2 regions of the Streptomyces sp. NBC_00236 genome follow, and region 1 is predicted to be linked to the other one. Evidence: riboswitches for the same ligand, from Rfam matches in the RefSeq annotation. Region 1 holds a riboswitch; the other holds the start of a gene.
What was found. A riboswitch is a leader RNA that binds a small molecule or an ion and turns the genes downstream of it on or off. The one in region 1 is predicted to bind thiamine pyrophosphate.
Positions count from the first base shown of each region.

Region 2: linked by a shared signal. The riboswitch ahead of thiO (glycine oxidase ThiO) and the one ahead of OG446_RS36445 (purine-cytosine permease family protein) in region 1 are both predicted to bind thiamine pyrophosphate.

Region 1 covers NZ_CP108100.1:8,170,355-8,177,647, forward strand. Annotated here, with positions in the region: gene OG446_RS36425 (hydrophobic protein) at 27-197, shown strand; gene OG446_RS36430 (ATP-grasp domain-containing protein) at 356-1,666, shown strand; gene OG446_RS36435 (CocE/NonD family hydrolase) at 1,702-3,750, shown strand; gene OG446_RS36440 (gamma carbonic anhydrase family protein) at 3,868-4,470, opposite strand; gene OG446_RS36445 (purine-cytosine permease family protein) at 4,534-5,946, opposite strand; TPP riboswitch at 5,938-6,034, opposite strand; gene OG446_RS36450 (hypothetical protein) at 6,046-6,375, opposite strand; gene OG446_RS36455 (PP2C family protein-serine/threonine phosphatase) at 6,519-7,293, opposite strand, start outside.
Region 2 covers NZ_CP108100.1:1,959,776-1,967,068, forward strand. Annotated here, with positions in the region: gene OG446_RS08655 (NAD(P)/FAD-dependent oxidoreductase) at 1-731, opposite strand, end outside; TPP riboswitch at 933-1,045, shown strand; gene thiO (glycine oxidase ThiO) at 1,043-2,221, shown strand; gene thiS (sulfur carrier protein ThiS) at 2,218-2,448, shown strand; gene OG446_RS08670 (thiazole synthase) at 2,451-3,245, shown strand; gene pknB (Stk1 family PASTA domain-containing Ser/Thr kinase) at 3,428-5,350, shown strand; gene OG446_RS08680 (deoxyribonuclease IV) at 5,357-6,214, shown strand; gene OG446_RS08685 (DUF4396 domain-containing protein) at 6,303-6,833, shown strand; gene OG446_RS08690 (sulfite oxidase-like oxidoreductase) at 6,858-7,293, opposite strand, start outside.

The DNA of each region.
Region 1 (7,293 bases):
ATTCGAGTTCCTGGAGGTTGATAAATATGGTTCCCCTGCTTCTCGTTCTTCTGCTCGCTCTCGTTCTCTTCGGTGCGGGATTCGCATTGAAGGCCTTGTGGATCGTGGCAGTGATCGTGCTGGCTGTCTGGCTGCTCGGCTTTGTCATGCGTTCCGTAGGAGCGGGCGGCCACCGTGGCCGCTGGTACCGCTGGTAGTCGTCGACGACCAGCCAGTCGTGCGGGGTGGCCCCGGCCAACAGGCCGGGGCCACCCCGCACGTGTGTGGAGCAGGGCTCGGCCTGCCGGTCCCGGGACGCCGATTCGGAGCGTGTGGGACGGGTACGCGTCGTGAACCCCCACGAAAGGACAACGCCGTGTCCCACCAGCGGAACATCTTCGTTCTCGGCCTCGATGAAGCCAACCTGCCGACGCTGAAAGCTGTCCCGGACGCCGACACGTACAGGTTCCATCCGCTGCTCAGCATCCAGGAGCTGCAGGAGGGCGAGGTCTCGGTCGCCGATCTGATGAGCCGGGCCCGGGCGGTCCTCGACGCGCATGACGGCAGCATCGACGCGATCGTCGGCTACTGGGACTTCCCGGTCAGCACACTCGTGCCGATGCTGGGCCGGGAGTACGACACACGTACCACCAGCCTGGAATCCGTCGTCAAATGTGAGCACAAGTACTGGAGCAGGCTGGAACAGCGGAAGGTCATCGACGCGTACCCGAACTTCGGACGGGTGGACCTCGACAGCACGGACCCCCGGCCGCCCGACGGTGTGGCATTTCCCATGTGGCTCAAGCCCGCTCTCGCCTACTCCTCGGAACTCGCTTACGCGGTCTCGGACATCACGGAATTCCGCGCGGCCGTCGACAGGATACGACAGGGGATCGGCAGGGTGGGAAGGCCGTTCGACGAAGTGCTCAGCCTGCTCGAACTGCCTCCGGAAATGGCTGGTGTGGGCGGTCAGGTATGTCTTGCGGAGGAGGCCATGACCGGCCTCCAGGTGGCCGTGGAAGGATATGTCCACGAAGGGGAAGTCACCGTCTACGGAGTGCTCGACTCGATCAACTACCCGGGTTCGCCCTGTTTCCTCCGCCACCAGTATCCGAGCACGCTCCCTCCGGGGGTGATCCGGCGGCTGCATGAGGTCAGCAGGCGAACGATGCGACAGATAGGAATGGACTCGGCCACATTCAGCATCGAGTACTTCTACGACCCGAAGACCGAGGAGGTCAGCCTGCTGGAGATAAATCCGAGGCATTCGCAGTCGCATGCGGAGCTCTTCGCCTATGTTGACGGAACCGCCAATCACCACAGGATGATCCGTCTCGCACTCGGACTCGACCCGGCGGCGCCCGGTGGCCAGGGACCGTACCGCATGGCCGCCAAGTGGTACTACCGCTGGTTCGGCGAAGGCCAGGTGCACCATGTGCCCACGCCGTCCGACCTCGCCGCCATCGAACGCCGTATCCCCGGAGTGCGCATCGACGTCGTGCCCGCCGAAGGGCAGAAGCTCTCCTCCGTGTCCCAGCAGGACAGTTACAGCTACGAGGTCGCGCACATCTTCACCGGAGCGGACGACGAGAAGGGCCTGCGGCGCAAGTTCGACCAGTGTGTCGCCGCGTTGGGCCTCACCTTCGACGAAACGGCTCCGGGCGGCCGTGACCGGGAGACGTCGTGAACGGGGACAGGAGCAGGAGGGAGCAGACCATCGGTATGCGAGATGTCGATCAACTGCCGTACGCGGTCCAGCAGGAGGACCACGTCACCATCACCATGTCGGACGGTGTCCGGCTGTCAGCGAGGATCTGGCGCCCCACCGGGTCGGACGCCGAGCCTGTCCCGGCGATCCTGGAGGCCATTCCTTACCGGAAGAACGACCTGACTTCCACCCGCGACGCAATCCACCACCCCTACATCGCCGGCCATGGTTACGCCTGCGTGCGGGTCGACCTGCGAGGCACGGGGGAGTCGGAAGGCGTCCTTCGGGACGAGTACCTGGAGCGGGAACAGCTCGATGCGGAGGAAGTGCTCGCCTGGCTTGCCGCGCAGTCCTGGTGCGACGGCAGCACAGGGATGATGGGCATCTCGTGGGGCGCCTTCTCGGCGCTCCAGGTCGCCGCCCGGCAGCCGCCGAGCCTGGGCGCCATCGTCATCGCCTCCTTCACCGACGACAGGTACGCGGACGACATGCACTACGTCGGTGGCGCCATGCTGTCCGACAACCTGGCCGAGGCCGGGACGATGTTCGCCTATGCCACCTGCCCTCCCGACCCGGACGTGGTCGGCGAGTGCTGGCGCGACATGTGGCGCCGGCGTCTGGAGGCCGCTCGGCCGTGGGTTCTCGAATGGCTGCGCCATCAGCACCGTGACGACTACTGGCGCCACGCCTCGCTCAGTGAGGACTACGGGTCCCTGCGTTGTCCCGTGCTCGCCTCCAGCGGCTGGGCGGACGGGTACTCCAACGCAGTGACACGTCTCCTGAGCCGTGTCGACGTACCCCGCAAGGGGCTGATCGGCCCCTGGTCGCACAAGCTCCCGCACCTCGGCGAACCGGGACCGGCCATCGGGTACCTCCAAGAAGTGGTCCGGTGGTGGGACCGCTGGCTCAAGGGCATCGACAACGGCGTCATGGACGGCCCCATGATCCGGGCCTGGATGCAGGAGAGCGTGCCTCCGTCCACCTCCTACCAGGAGCGCCCGGGGCGCTGGGTGGGCGAGCCGGCCTGGCCCTCGCCCCACATCGAGGAGGTGGTCCACCCCCTGCGCGACCGCTCCATCGTGTGCGACGGACGGGGCCCCGGGCCGGCGGACGCGAGTGGATCCGCCGGGCTCGTGCACACGATCCAATCGCCGCTCTCCGTAGGTCAGTTCGCCGGGAAGTGGGCCTCCTACAACGCCCCGCCGGATCTGCCGTACGACCAGCGTGAGGAGGACGGCGGCTCACTCGTCTTCGAGACGCAGCCTCTGACGGAACGCCTGGAGATCCTCGGCGCTCCGGCCGCGGAACTGTTGGTGTCCTCGTCGGGCCGGGCGGCGCAGGTCACCGTCCGCCTGTCGGACGTCGCGCCCGACGGCCGTGCGACCCGGGTGACCTACGGGGTGCTGAACCTTGCGCACCGATCGGGTGACGGCGCTCTTGAGCCACTCGAACCCGGAAGGAAATATCAGGTCCGGATCCCGCTCAACGGAGTCGCCCAGGTATTCCCCGCCGGACATCGCGTGCGTCTCTCGCTCTCGACCTCGTACTGGCCGCTCGTCTGGCCGGCGCCCTCGCCCGCCCGGCTGAGCGTTCATGAGGCCGGGAGCTCCCTCACGCTGCCCGTCCGGCCCGCGGCCGCTCCGGACGAAGTTCCTGTGGCGCCGTTCGGTGAGCCCGAGGGGTGCGAACCGTCGGAGGTCACCCAGCTGACGGAGCCCGAACAGGCGTGGACCGTGTCCAGGGACCTTGTCGACTACCGCTCCTCCCTCGACATCGTGAAGGACCGGGGGCTGCAGAGGTACGAGGAGAACGGGATCGAGGTCGGGTTGAGGGCCTGCGAGAAGTACACCTCCATCGCCGACGACTTCGGATCGGTGAGTGGTGAGGCGGCCTGGACCATGCGTTTCAGGCGTCCCGGATGGGACGTCCGGGTGGAGACCCGCACGCTACTGACGTCGGACGAGACCGATTTCCACGTCGATGCCACCCTGGACGGCTACGAGGACGGCCGCAGGGTGTTCTCCCGCACCTGGAACGAGAGCGTCCCGCGAGTGAACGTCTGAGCATCGCCCGTGCGGGAGCAGATGTGTCCGTCCCTCGGCGTGGCGCCGCAGGGCCACCCAGCGGGGCCTGCCCGGTGGGCGGAGCGGTGGACGGCAGCCCGGGACCTCCCGCGGGGCTCAGATCTGCCGGTCGTCCATGTGACGGCCGAGGCTGCGGCCGAAGCGTTCCGAGATCGCCGGCATCAGGCTCTCGCCGTCGGCCGGGCGGTCGAGGCCGAAGACGTGGCCGGGGAAGTCCAGGTCCTTCTGCACCGCCCAGATCCCGTCGTGGTCCTCCGGCGGGAGGATGCGCACCGGGTCGCCGACGGCGACCCAGCCGATCGGCACCATCGAGTCGGCCGGCAGCACCGTGCGCAGATGCACGACGCCGTTGATCCGCACCTCGGAACGGGTCCCGATCCGCGCGCCGTTGAAGACGCGGCTGCCCGTGGCCAGGAAGACCTCGTCCTCGACCCGGCAACCGGTCAGGCAGGAGGCCGGGCCCACCAGCACCTGTCGTCCCAGAACCAGCGGGTCCCGTCGGGTACCCCGCAGGACCGCGTTCTCCATCACGATGCTGCCCTCGCCGACCTCCACCGGCCCGCCCTCGGCGGTGAGTACCGCACCGAACAGCACCCGGCACCCGGCGCCCACCCGAACGTCCCCGCACAACGTGGCGGTCGGAGCGACATAGGCCGTGGGGTGGACCGACGGCGAGCAGCCCTCATGAGCAATCATCATGGTTGCGATCATCCCGTCTCCGGAGCGCGGGCGCACCCCCGTCCAGTGAGTGACCCCACCGGGTCAGCGGCCGGCCGCCCGGCGGCGCAGCCGCAGAGGTGCGTAGACGGCGAGCGCCGCGACGAAGGCGACGTAGTACGCGAGGTCCGCGCCGTGCAGAGCCGCGGCCACCGGCCCCACGTACAGGCTCGTGTCCATGAACGGAACCGCCGCGCCGAAGGCGACGACGAACGCCACGAGAGCGGGCCACCACGGCTGGGGACGGTCGCCCTCGACAGTCGGATCGAACGGGGCTCCGCCCCTCTCCCCAGCGCGTGCGAACCAGTCGACGGTCACCACCGCCACGAATCCGGGGATCCAGTAACCGACGAACAGCAACACGTTCTGGAAACGGGCCGTGGTGTCCGCGGCGTGCATCCACAGCACCAGCGGGAAGCCGAGTACGGCAGAGAGCGCCGCCGCCAGCGGCCGTGGGACGGGCACCCCGACGGTCTGAAGGGCCAGGGAGCCGCTGTAGTCGTTCATCGCGTTGCTGCACAGCGCCGCCAGCGCGACGGCCAGCAGTCCGAACCCGCCGAGCGCCCCGCCTCCCAGCAGTTCGTCGACGCCCTTCGCGGTCTGGTCGGTGAAGGCGGACGCCCCCCACAGGCCGAGCGCCTGCACGGCTACGAAGGAGACCGAGATGCCGAGAAGCGTGTACCAGAACATGCGGGGGCGCGAGGCGGACCGTGGCAGGTACCTGCTGAAGTCGCTGGCGTACGGGGCCCAGGACAGTGCGAGGCTGAGTGCGATGGTGCTGGTGAGCACGAAGGCGCCGGCGCGGTCGGCGCCGTGCACCGACCCGCTGGTGGTGGGGTGGGCGCCGTCGAGGAGCTTCACGGCCAGCGCGACGAAGGCGGCGGCCAGCACGAAGGTCATGACCTTCTGCAGTCGGTGTATCGCCTCGTAGCCGAAGACACCGAGCAGGCCCTGCCCCACCATCATCACGAGTACACCCAGCCAGAACGGCCATCCGCACAGTCGGGCCAGCGCATCCCCGCCGAAGAGGCCGATCAGCGCGTCCCACGCGACTGACGACAGCCACTGCAGTACGCCCGGAACGGCAACCGCCCGGCCGAAAGCGAGCCGGGCCAGCGGCAGTTGACCGGTACCAGTGAGACTGCCCCAGGTCCCGAGGTACGCGGTGGGCGCGGCGCCCACGAGGGTGCCGAGCACGACAGCCACCAGCGCGGTGGTGAAGTCAAGCCCGAGCACGATGCCGATCGTGCCGGTGAAGACGCCCGTCATCGTGAGGTTCGGGGCGAACCACACGGTGAACAGCCGCCCGGGAGCACCGTAGCGGTGAGACTCCGGGACGGGGGCGATCCCGCGCGTCTCGATGCGCAGATCACCGGTGGCGGGGGAGGGCGTCAGCCCGTCGGCGAGGGGTTTGCGGCCGGTGGCCGCCGGGCCGCTCGGAGCATGTGGAAATGACATCGATGACATCCCTCCGCCAGTGCTAACTGGTTCAGGTTCGACGGGTGTGATCTCAGCCCCGCTGGTCGGGGCACCCCGTGTCGGATTGCGTCGGCAAGGCTAACCCACGCGTTCGGGCCCGGACGACAGGGCTCCGACCGCTCGGACGAGATTCCGCCCGCTCAGCATCGCGTTCGCCGCACGAACACGGTGCGGGTCCCGGGCCCCGTACCACTCGCGACGGTCCCGGCCCGCGCTTCCCCGCGTGCGGACACCCGGCAGCATGCGGGCCGGTACGTCGCAGACGGCGGCCCGGATGCGGCTGCGGGCCGGGGACGCGGGCACCGCGCACAGCAGCCGGCCCAGGACCGTCCGGGAACCGGTGACGACGTCCAGGACGAGCGGGCCTGCCTTGACGTGCCCACGGGGCCCGTCACGCCTGACCTCCACCGGCACCACCTCCACACGCTCGAATGTGTAGGTGGCCGCTACGAATTCGGCGAATCGGCGGGAGGGGCGAGCAGACAACGCTCGCCGTCCGGGCGCTCGATCAAGACAGCTCTTCCCACCAGCTTTCGCGGCCCCGGTTCCGCTCATCGTCCGGCCGGGGGGACGCTCATCGCCAGGAGTGCGGTGTCGTCATCGAGTCCTTCGCCGAACGAGTCCAGGAGGCGGGTCAGAGCCTTGACGGTGCCGGTGGCCGAGGCGGGGGCGAGGGCCCGGGTGAAGTCGAGGAGGGCTTCCTCTCCATAGCGTTCGCCCGCGTTCGGGGTCCGTGCTTCGGTGAGACCGTCGGTGTAGAGGAGCAGAGTGTCGCCGGGACGCAGATCCACGGTGACCGTGGTGAACTGGGCGTCCTGGACCACTCCTGCCAACTGGCCGCCCGGCGTGGGACGGTAGTCGGCAGTGCCGTCGGCACGCATAACCACGGCAGGGGGGTGCCCGCCGCCGGCGAGGACGATGTGGAATCCCGTGCCGTTGCCCCCGGAGGTCAGCAGGCCGAAGATCACCGTGCAGAACCGGGGCTCGTCCTCCTGCGCCTGGAGGTTGAGTGCGGTGTTGAGGTTGGCCAGGACCGCAGCCGGTTCCGGATCGGAGACCGCGGCGGCTCGCAGGGTGTACCGCGCCAACGACGTCACCACGGCCGCGTCGGCGCCCTTGCCGCGTACGTCCCCCATGAAGAATCCCCACCGGCCCTCGGCCAGCGGGAACAGATCGTAGAAGTCCCCGCCCACCTCGTCGGAGGACGCGACATGGTAGTGCTCGGCAACGTCCAGGCCCGGAACCGGTTCGAGCGCCGGCGGGATCAGGGTGCGCTGCAGAGTCGCGGCGAGGCGCTGCAGGCGTTCGCGGTCGCGCTCGGCCTCC
Region 2 (7,293 bases), 6.2 Mb from region 1:
GACGCGTCGGCGGTCACCGACCGGTCCGGGCCGAGCTCGATCCCGGATCCGGCGAGCCAGGCGGTCGCGGGCCGGGCACCGACGCCGACGACGACCGCGTCCGCCGGCAGGGTGCGGCCGTCGGCCAGGAGCACGCGGCCGGGTTCGATGCGGGCGACCCGGGCGCCGGTGAGGAGCGCGGCACCGCTCTCGGCGTACCAGCCGGCCATGGGGGCGGCGACCTCGGCGGGCAGTGCGCCGGCGAGCGGGCGGTCGGCGGCCTCGACGACGGTGACCGCGCAGCCCGCCGCGCGGGCGGCGGTGGCGAACTCGGCGCCGATCCAGCCCGCGCCGACGACCACGACGTCGTGCTGCCGTTCGAGGACCGGCCGCAGCCGGGCGGCGTCGTCCAGGGTGCGCAGGAGGTGGACGCCCGGGACGCCCTCGGAGCCCGGCAGCACCAGGGGTTCGGCGCCGGTGGCGAGGACCAGGACGTCGTAGGGGACGGGCCCGTCCGGGGTGTCCAGTTCGTGGTCGGCCGCGCGCAGCGCCGTCACGTCCAGGCCGAGCCGCAGGGTGATGTCCAGCGCCTCGAAGTCGATGTCGAAGGCCGAGTCCTCGGCCTTGCCGAGGAGGACCGCCTTCGACAGCGGGGGCCGGTCGTACGGCTGGTGGGGTTCGGCTCCGATCAGCGTGACGGGGCCGGTGAAGCCCTGTTCCCGCAGGGCCACGGCGGTCTGCACACCCGCCATGCCCGCTCCGGCGATCACGACGCGACGGCGGTGCCGCGGCCCTGTCTGCTGCTGTCCGGTCTGCTCGTCCACCCGTCCACCTTAAACACCTGACGGATCGTCAGGAAGACGGTTCCCGCGACGCGGCCGCCGGATCGCCTTTCCCGTGCCCGCGTCCGCTCGCTTGTGAGCGGCGCGGGCACGGGGTTTAGGGTGGCCGTGCACATCACTCGCGGGAGCCCGGACGCACCGGGCTGAGAGGGAGGCTGGACGGCCTCCGACCGTACGAACCTGATCCGGGTCATGCCGGCGAAGGGAGGGGCTGGACGCCCATGCGTACGCACCGTGCGAACGGGTCCGACGTCCTCGTCATCGGGGGCGGCATCATCGGCCTGGTCACCGCCTGGCGGGCCGCTCAGCGCGGCCTCACCACCGCGGTCGCCGATCCCGCACCGGGCGGCGGCGCCGCCCAGGTCGCGGCCGGGATGCTGGCCGCCGTCACCGAACTCCACTACGGCGAGGAGATGCTGCTCGGCCTCAACGTCGCCTCCGCCGCACGCTATCCGGCGTTCGCGGCCGAGCTGGAGGCGGCGAGCGGCCAGGACATCGGCTTCCGCGCCTGCGGCACCCTTGCCGTCGCGCTCGACGCCGACGACCGCGCCCATCTGCGCGAACTCCACGCGCTGCAACGCCGCTCGGGACTGGAATCCGAGTGGCTCACCGGCCGTGAGTGCCGCCGTCTGGAACCGATGCTCGCACCCGGCGTACGCGGCGGACTGCGGGTCGACGGCGACCACCAGGTCGACCCGCGACGGCTGGCCGCCGCACTGGTGGCGGCGTGCGAACGGGCCGGGGTCGTCTTCCACCGCCGGCGGGCCGAGCGGCTCTCGGTCACGGGCGGCCGGGCCGTCGGAGCCGTGCTGGCCGACGGTACGCAGCCGGTGGCCGATCAGGTCGTGCTCGCCGCGGGCAGCCTCAGCGGCCGGCTCGCGGGGGTACCCGAGCACGTCCTGCCCCCGGTCCGCCCGGTGAAGGGCCAGGTGCTGCGACTGACCGTGCCCCCCGCGTACGCACCCTTCCTCTCCCGCACCGTGCGCGCCGTGGTCCGGGGCAGCCACGTCTATCTCGTGCCGCGCGAGAACGGCGAACTGGTCATCGGCGCCACCAGCGAGGAGATGGGCTGGGACACCACCGTCACGGCGGGCGGGGTGTACGAGCTGCTGCGCGACGCGCACGAGTTGATGCCGGGCATCACCGAACTGCCGCTCACCGAGACCCTCGCCGGTCTGCGCCCGGCCTCCCCCGACAACGCCCCACTACTGGGCCGCACCGCGCTGCCCGGCCTCCATCTCGCCACCGGCCACCATCGCAACGGGGTGCTGCTCACCCCCGTCACCGGGGACGCGATGGCACAGCTGCTGGCCGAAGGCGATCTGCCCGAGGTCGCACGCTCCTTCTCGCCCAGCCGTTTCTCACCCGCCGCCCCCGTACGTCAGGAGCAGCCCGCATGACCGAGCCCGCACCCCTCCCCGTCCCCATGACCGTCTCCGTGAACGGCGAGGCCGTCACCATCGCGCCCGGCACCACTCTGGACGCCCTGGTCGCGTCGCTGACCTCTGCGCCCTCGGGCGTCGCGGCCGCCCTGAACGAGACCGTCGTACCGCGTGGCCAGTGGCCCGCGGCCACGCTCGCCGACGGCGACCGGGTCGAGGTCCTCACCGCGGTCCAGGGAGGCTGACCATGTCCGACGACCTCTTCACCCTCGGGGACACCGCTTTCGGCTCCCGGCTGATCATGGGAACGGGCGGGGCGCCCAGCCTCGACGTGCTGGAGCGGTCCCTGACCGCCTCCGGTACCGAGCTGACCACCGTCGCGATGCGCCGGCTCGACCCGACCGTGCGGGGCTCCGTGCTCTCCGTACTGGAGCGGCTCTCCATCCGCGTGCTGCCGAACACCGCGGGCTGCTTCACCGCGGGCGAGGCCGTGCTCACCGCCCGGCTCGCCCGCGAGGCGCTCGGCACCGACTGGGTCAAGCTGGAGGTGGTGGCGGACGAGCGCACCCTGCTGCCGGACCCCGTCGAGCTGCTGGACGCCGCGGAGACGCTGGTGGACGACGGTTTCACCGTGCTGCCGTACACGAACGACGACCCGGTGCTGGCCCGGAAGCTGGAGGACGTGGGGTGCGCGGCGGTCATGCCGCTCGGCTCCCCCATCGGCTCCGGCCTGGGTATCCGCAATCCGCACAACTTCCAGCTGATCGTCGAGCAGGCGCGGGTGCCGGTGATCCTGGACGCGGGCGCCGGGACGGCGTCCGACGCGGCACTGGCCATGGAGCTGGGGTGCGCGGCCGTGATGCTGGCGTCGGCGGTGACCCGGGCCCAGGAGCCCGAGCTGATGGCGGGCGCGATGCGCCATGCGGTGGAGGGCGGGCGGCTCGCGTACCGCGCGGGGCGGATTCCTCGCCGCCACTTCGCCGAGGCCTCGTCGCCGGTGACGGGGCGGGCCGTGCTGGATCCGGAGCGGCCGGCGTTCTGATTCCGGGGCCCGGGCGGTCCGTGTGGTGGATCTCATGTCCCTGTCACGACCCGTCCCGATCCCGGGCCACGCCCGCTCCCCGGCCGCGGATCGCGTGTCCCTGTCACGGCTCGGCTGCAGTTGGGCCCCGGGATCGCTCCGGCCAGTCGGCCGTGTCGGCGGCGGCTCGTAGACTCGGCTGCGTGGATACGACCCTCCAGGACCCTCTCGTCGGGCAGCTGCTCGACGGCCGCTACCGCGTCGATGCCCGCATCGCCGTGGGCGGCATGGCCACGGTCTACCGGGCCATGGACACCCGGCTCGACCGGGTGCTCGCCCTCAAGGTGATGCATCCGGCCCTCGCGGCCGACGCCTCGTTCGTCGAGCGCTTCATCCGTGAGGCCAAGTCGGTGGCCCGGCTCGCGCACCCCAATGTGGTCGCGGTCTTCGACCAGGGCGCCCAGGGGCAGTACGTCTACCTCGCGATGGAGTACGTGGCGGGGTGCACGCTGCGCGACGTACTGCGCGAGCGGGGCGCCCTCCAGCCGCGGGCCGCGCTCGACATCCTGGAGCCGGTGCTCGCCGCTCTGGGCGCCGCGCACCGGGCAGGCTTCGTCCACCGGGACATGAAGCCGGAGAACGTGCTGATAGGCGACGACGGCCGGGTCAAGGTCGCCGACTTCGGCCTGGTCCGGGCCGTGGGCTCGGTCACGAACACCACCGGGTCCATCCTGGGGACGGTCTCGTATCTCGCCCCCGAACAGATCGAGCACGGCACCGCGGACACCCGCGCCGACGTGTACGCGTGCGGTGTCGTGCTGTACGAGATGCTGACGGGCACCAAGCCGCATGCCGGGGACTCCCCCGCCCAGGTCATCTACCAGCACCTCAACGAGGACGTCCCGGCCCCCTCGGCCGTCGTCCCGGGGCTCGCGGCCGAGCTCGACGGGCTGGTCGCGAGCGCCACCGCCCGCGACCCCGAGGTCCGCCCGTTCGACGCGGTGGCGCTGCTCGCCGAGTCCCGCCGGGCCCGGTCCGGCCTCACCGACGCGCAACTGGACGCCGTGCCGCCCCAGGCGCTGGCCGAGATGCGGGACGGCGCGGAGGACCGCACGAGCGTGATCCCGCGGGTGCTGCCGCCGGGCCAGGGCACCGCCCACCACACGAGCCGGCTGGAGATGCCGCCGCAGCCACCCGCGCAAACGCCCTCGCGCCGCGCGGGTACGGGCCGCCCGAGGCCGCCGCGCGGTGTCATCGCGGCGGTCATCGCCGTGCTGCTGGTGCTGGGCGTCGGCGGCGGTGTCTGGTACATCAACTCCGGGCAGTTCACCCGGGTCCCCTCGCTGCTGGGCCAGAGCCAGAAGGCGGCCGAGAAGCGGCTCGCGGACAGCGGCCTGGAGCTGAAGGGCGTACGGCGGGCCTACAGCGACACCGTCGACCGCGGCAAGGTGATCAGCAGCGACCCGAAGTCGGGCGCCCGGATCCGGGGCAACGACTCCGTGTCGCTGGTCGTCTCACGCGGTCCCGAGATCGTCACGGTGCCCGACGTCCACGGCGTCGCCCTCGCCGAGGCCAGACGGCAGCTGGAGAAGCGGGGCCTGACGCCCGGCATGATCACCAAGGAGTTCGACGACGACGTGGCCGCGGGCGAGGTGGTGCGTACGGATCCCGAGGCGGGCGCCGAGCGCCACCCGGACTCGGCGGTCGCGATCGTGGTCTCCAAGGGCAGCCCGGTCGACGTCCCCGATGTCACCGGTCTCTCCGTCGAGGACGCCACCGCCGCGCTGGACGACGAGGGGCTGAAGGCGAAGGTGCTGCCGGACCGGGTGAACTCCCCCGAGGACGCGGGCGACGTCGCCGAGCAGTCACCGGCCGAGGGCGAGGAGGCCGCCGAGGGCGACACCATCACGCTCACGGTCTCCAAGGGCCCGCAGATGATCGACGTCCCGGACGTCACCGGCAAGGACGTCGACGATGCCCGGGGCGAGCTGGAGGACGCGGGCTTCGAGGTCAAGGTCGACCGCCCGTTCCTCTCCTTCAGCGACACCATCGAGAGCCAGTCCGTCGACGGCGGCGACCAGGCCCCCGAGGGCAGCACCATCACCATCAAGACCAAGGGACTGTAGATCCGTATGCGCAACCCCGTCGGCGGCCACGTCCCGGTGGCCGGCGGCCTCTCCAAGGTCGGCCTGTCCTACGCACGCGAGATGGGCGCGGAGGCCGTCCAGGTCTTCGTGGCCAATCCGCGCGGCTGGGCGACCCCGGCAGGCAACCCGGTGCAGGACGAGCTGTTCCGTACCGAGTGCGCCGCCGAGTCCATACCCGCGTACGTCCACGCCCCGTACCTGATCAACTTCGGGTCGCACACCCCGGCGACCGTGGAGCGGTCCGTGGAGTCCCTGCGCCACTCCCTGCGCCGGGCGCGCGAGATCGGTGCCCTGGGTGTCGTGGTGCACACCGGTTCGGCGACCAACGGCCGGCCGCGGGAGGAGGCGCTGGCGCAGGTGCGCACCCACATGCGGCCGCTGCTGGACGAGCTGACGCACGACGACGACCCGTTCCTGCTGCTGGAGTCGACGGCGGGACAGGGTTTCTCGCTGTGCTCACGCACCTGGGACTTCGGCCCGTACTTCGACGCGCTCGACGCCCATCCGAAGCTCGGCGTCTGCCTCGACACCTGTCACATCTTCGCGGCGGGACACGACCTGGCCGGTCCGGGCGGCATGAAGGCGACGCTCGACCTGCTGGTGGAGACGGTCGGCGAGGGCCGGCTGAAGCTGATCCACGCCAATGACTCCAAGGACGTGGCCGGGGCCCACAAGGACCGGCACGAGAACATCGGGGCCGGCCACATCGGCGAGGAGCCGTTCCGGGAGCTCTTCTCCCACTCGGCCACCGAGGGCGTTCCGCTGGTCATCGAGACACCGGGCGGCAAGGAGGGCCATGCGGCGGACGTGGCCCGGCTGAAGGAGCTGCGCGGCCAGGGCTGACCGGGGGGAAACACCCTCGGGAATACCCCATGGGGGTATACGGTTCTCCCTATCGGCAGGAACCGCTCCTCGGCATTGGGGGTTCACCATGCAGGATCACGCAGATCACACACAGCACGCCGGGCACACCGACCACCCCGAGCACTCCGGCCACACCCACCACTCCGGCCACCGTTCGGGCGGCGCGAGCTGGGCGATGGCGGCGCGGGCCACGCTCCACTGCCTCACCGGGTGCGCCATCGGCGAGATCCTCGGCATGGTGATCGGCACGGCGCTCGGCTGGGGCAACATGCCGACGATGGCACTCGCGATCGTCCTGGCGTTCTTCTTCGGCTACACGCTGACGCTGCGGTCCGTCCTGAGTTCGGGCGTCGACTTCAGGACGGCGTTCCGGATCGCGCTCGCGGCCGACACGATCTCCATCGCGGTGATGGAGCTGATCGACAACGGGGTGATCGTCCTGTGGCCCGGCGCCATGGACGCCATGCTCTCGGACGTCCTGTTCTGGGGAGCCCTCGCGATCTCGCTCGCCGTCGCCTTCGTCGTCACCACACCGGTGAACAAGTGGATGATCGGGCGCGGCAAGGGGCACGCGGTGGTGCACCAGTACCACCACTGAGTCGGCACGGGGGGAACAGCAGGATCAGAGCTCGGGGCCTTCCCCGGGCTCCTCCTGGTAGGAGTAGCGCTGTTCCTTCCACGGGTCACCGATGTTGTGGTAGCCGCGCTCCTCCCAGAAGCCGCGACGGTCGGCGCTCATGTACTCGATGCCCCGGACCCACTTGGGGCCCTTCCAGGCGTACAGATGCGGCACGACGAGCCGGAGCGGGAAACCGTGCTCGGCGGTGAGGAGTTCGCCGCCCTTGTGGGTGGCGAACAGGGCCCGCTCGGAGGTGAAGTCGTCGAGCCGGAGGTTGGAGCTGAAGCCGTACTCGGCCCAGACCATGACGTGGGTGACCTGCGGCGCCGGGGGCGCCAGCGCCACGACGTCACGGGCCAGAACCCCGCCCCACTCGGCGCCGAGCATGCTGAACTTGGTCACGCAGTGCAGATCGGCGACGACCGAGGAGAACGGCAGC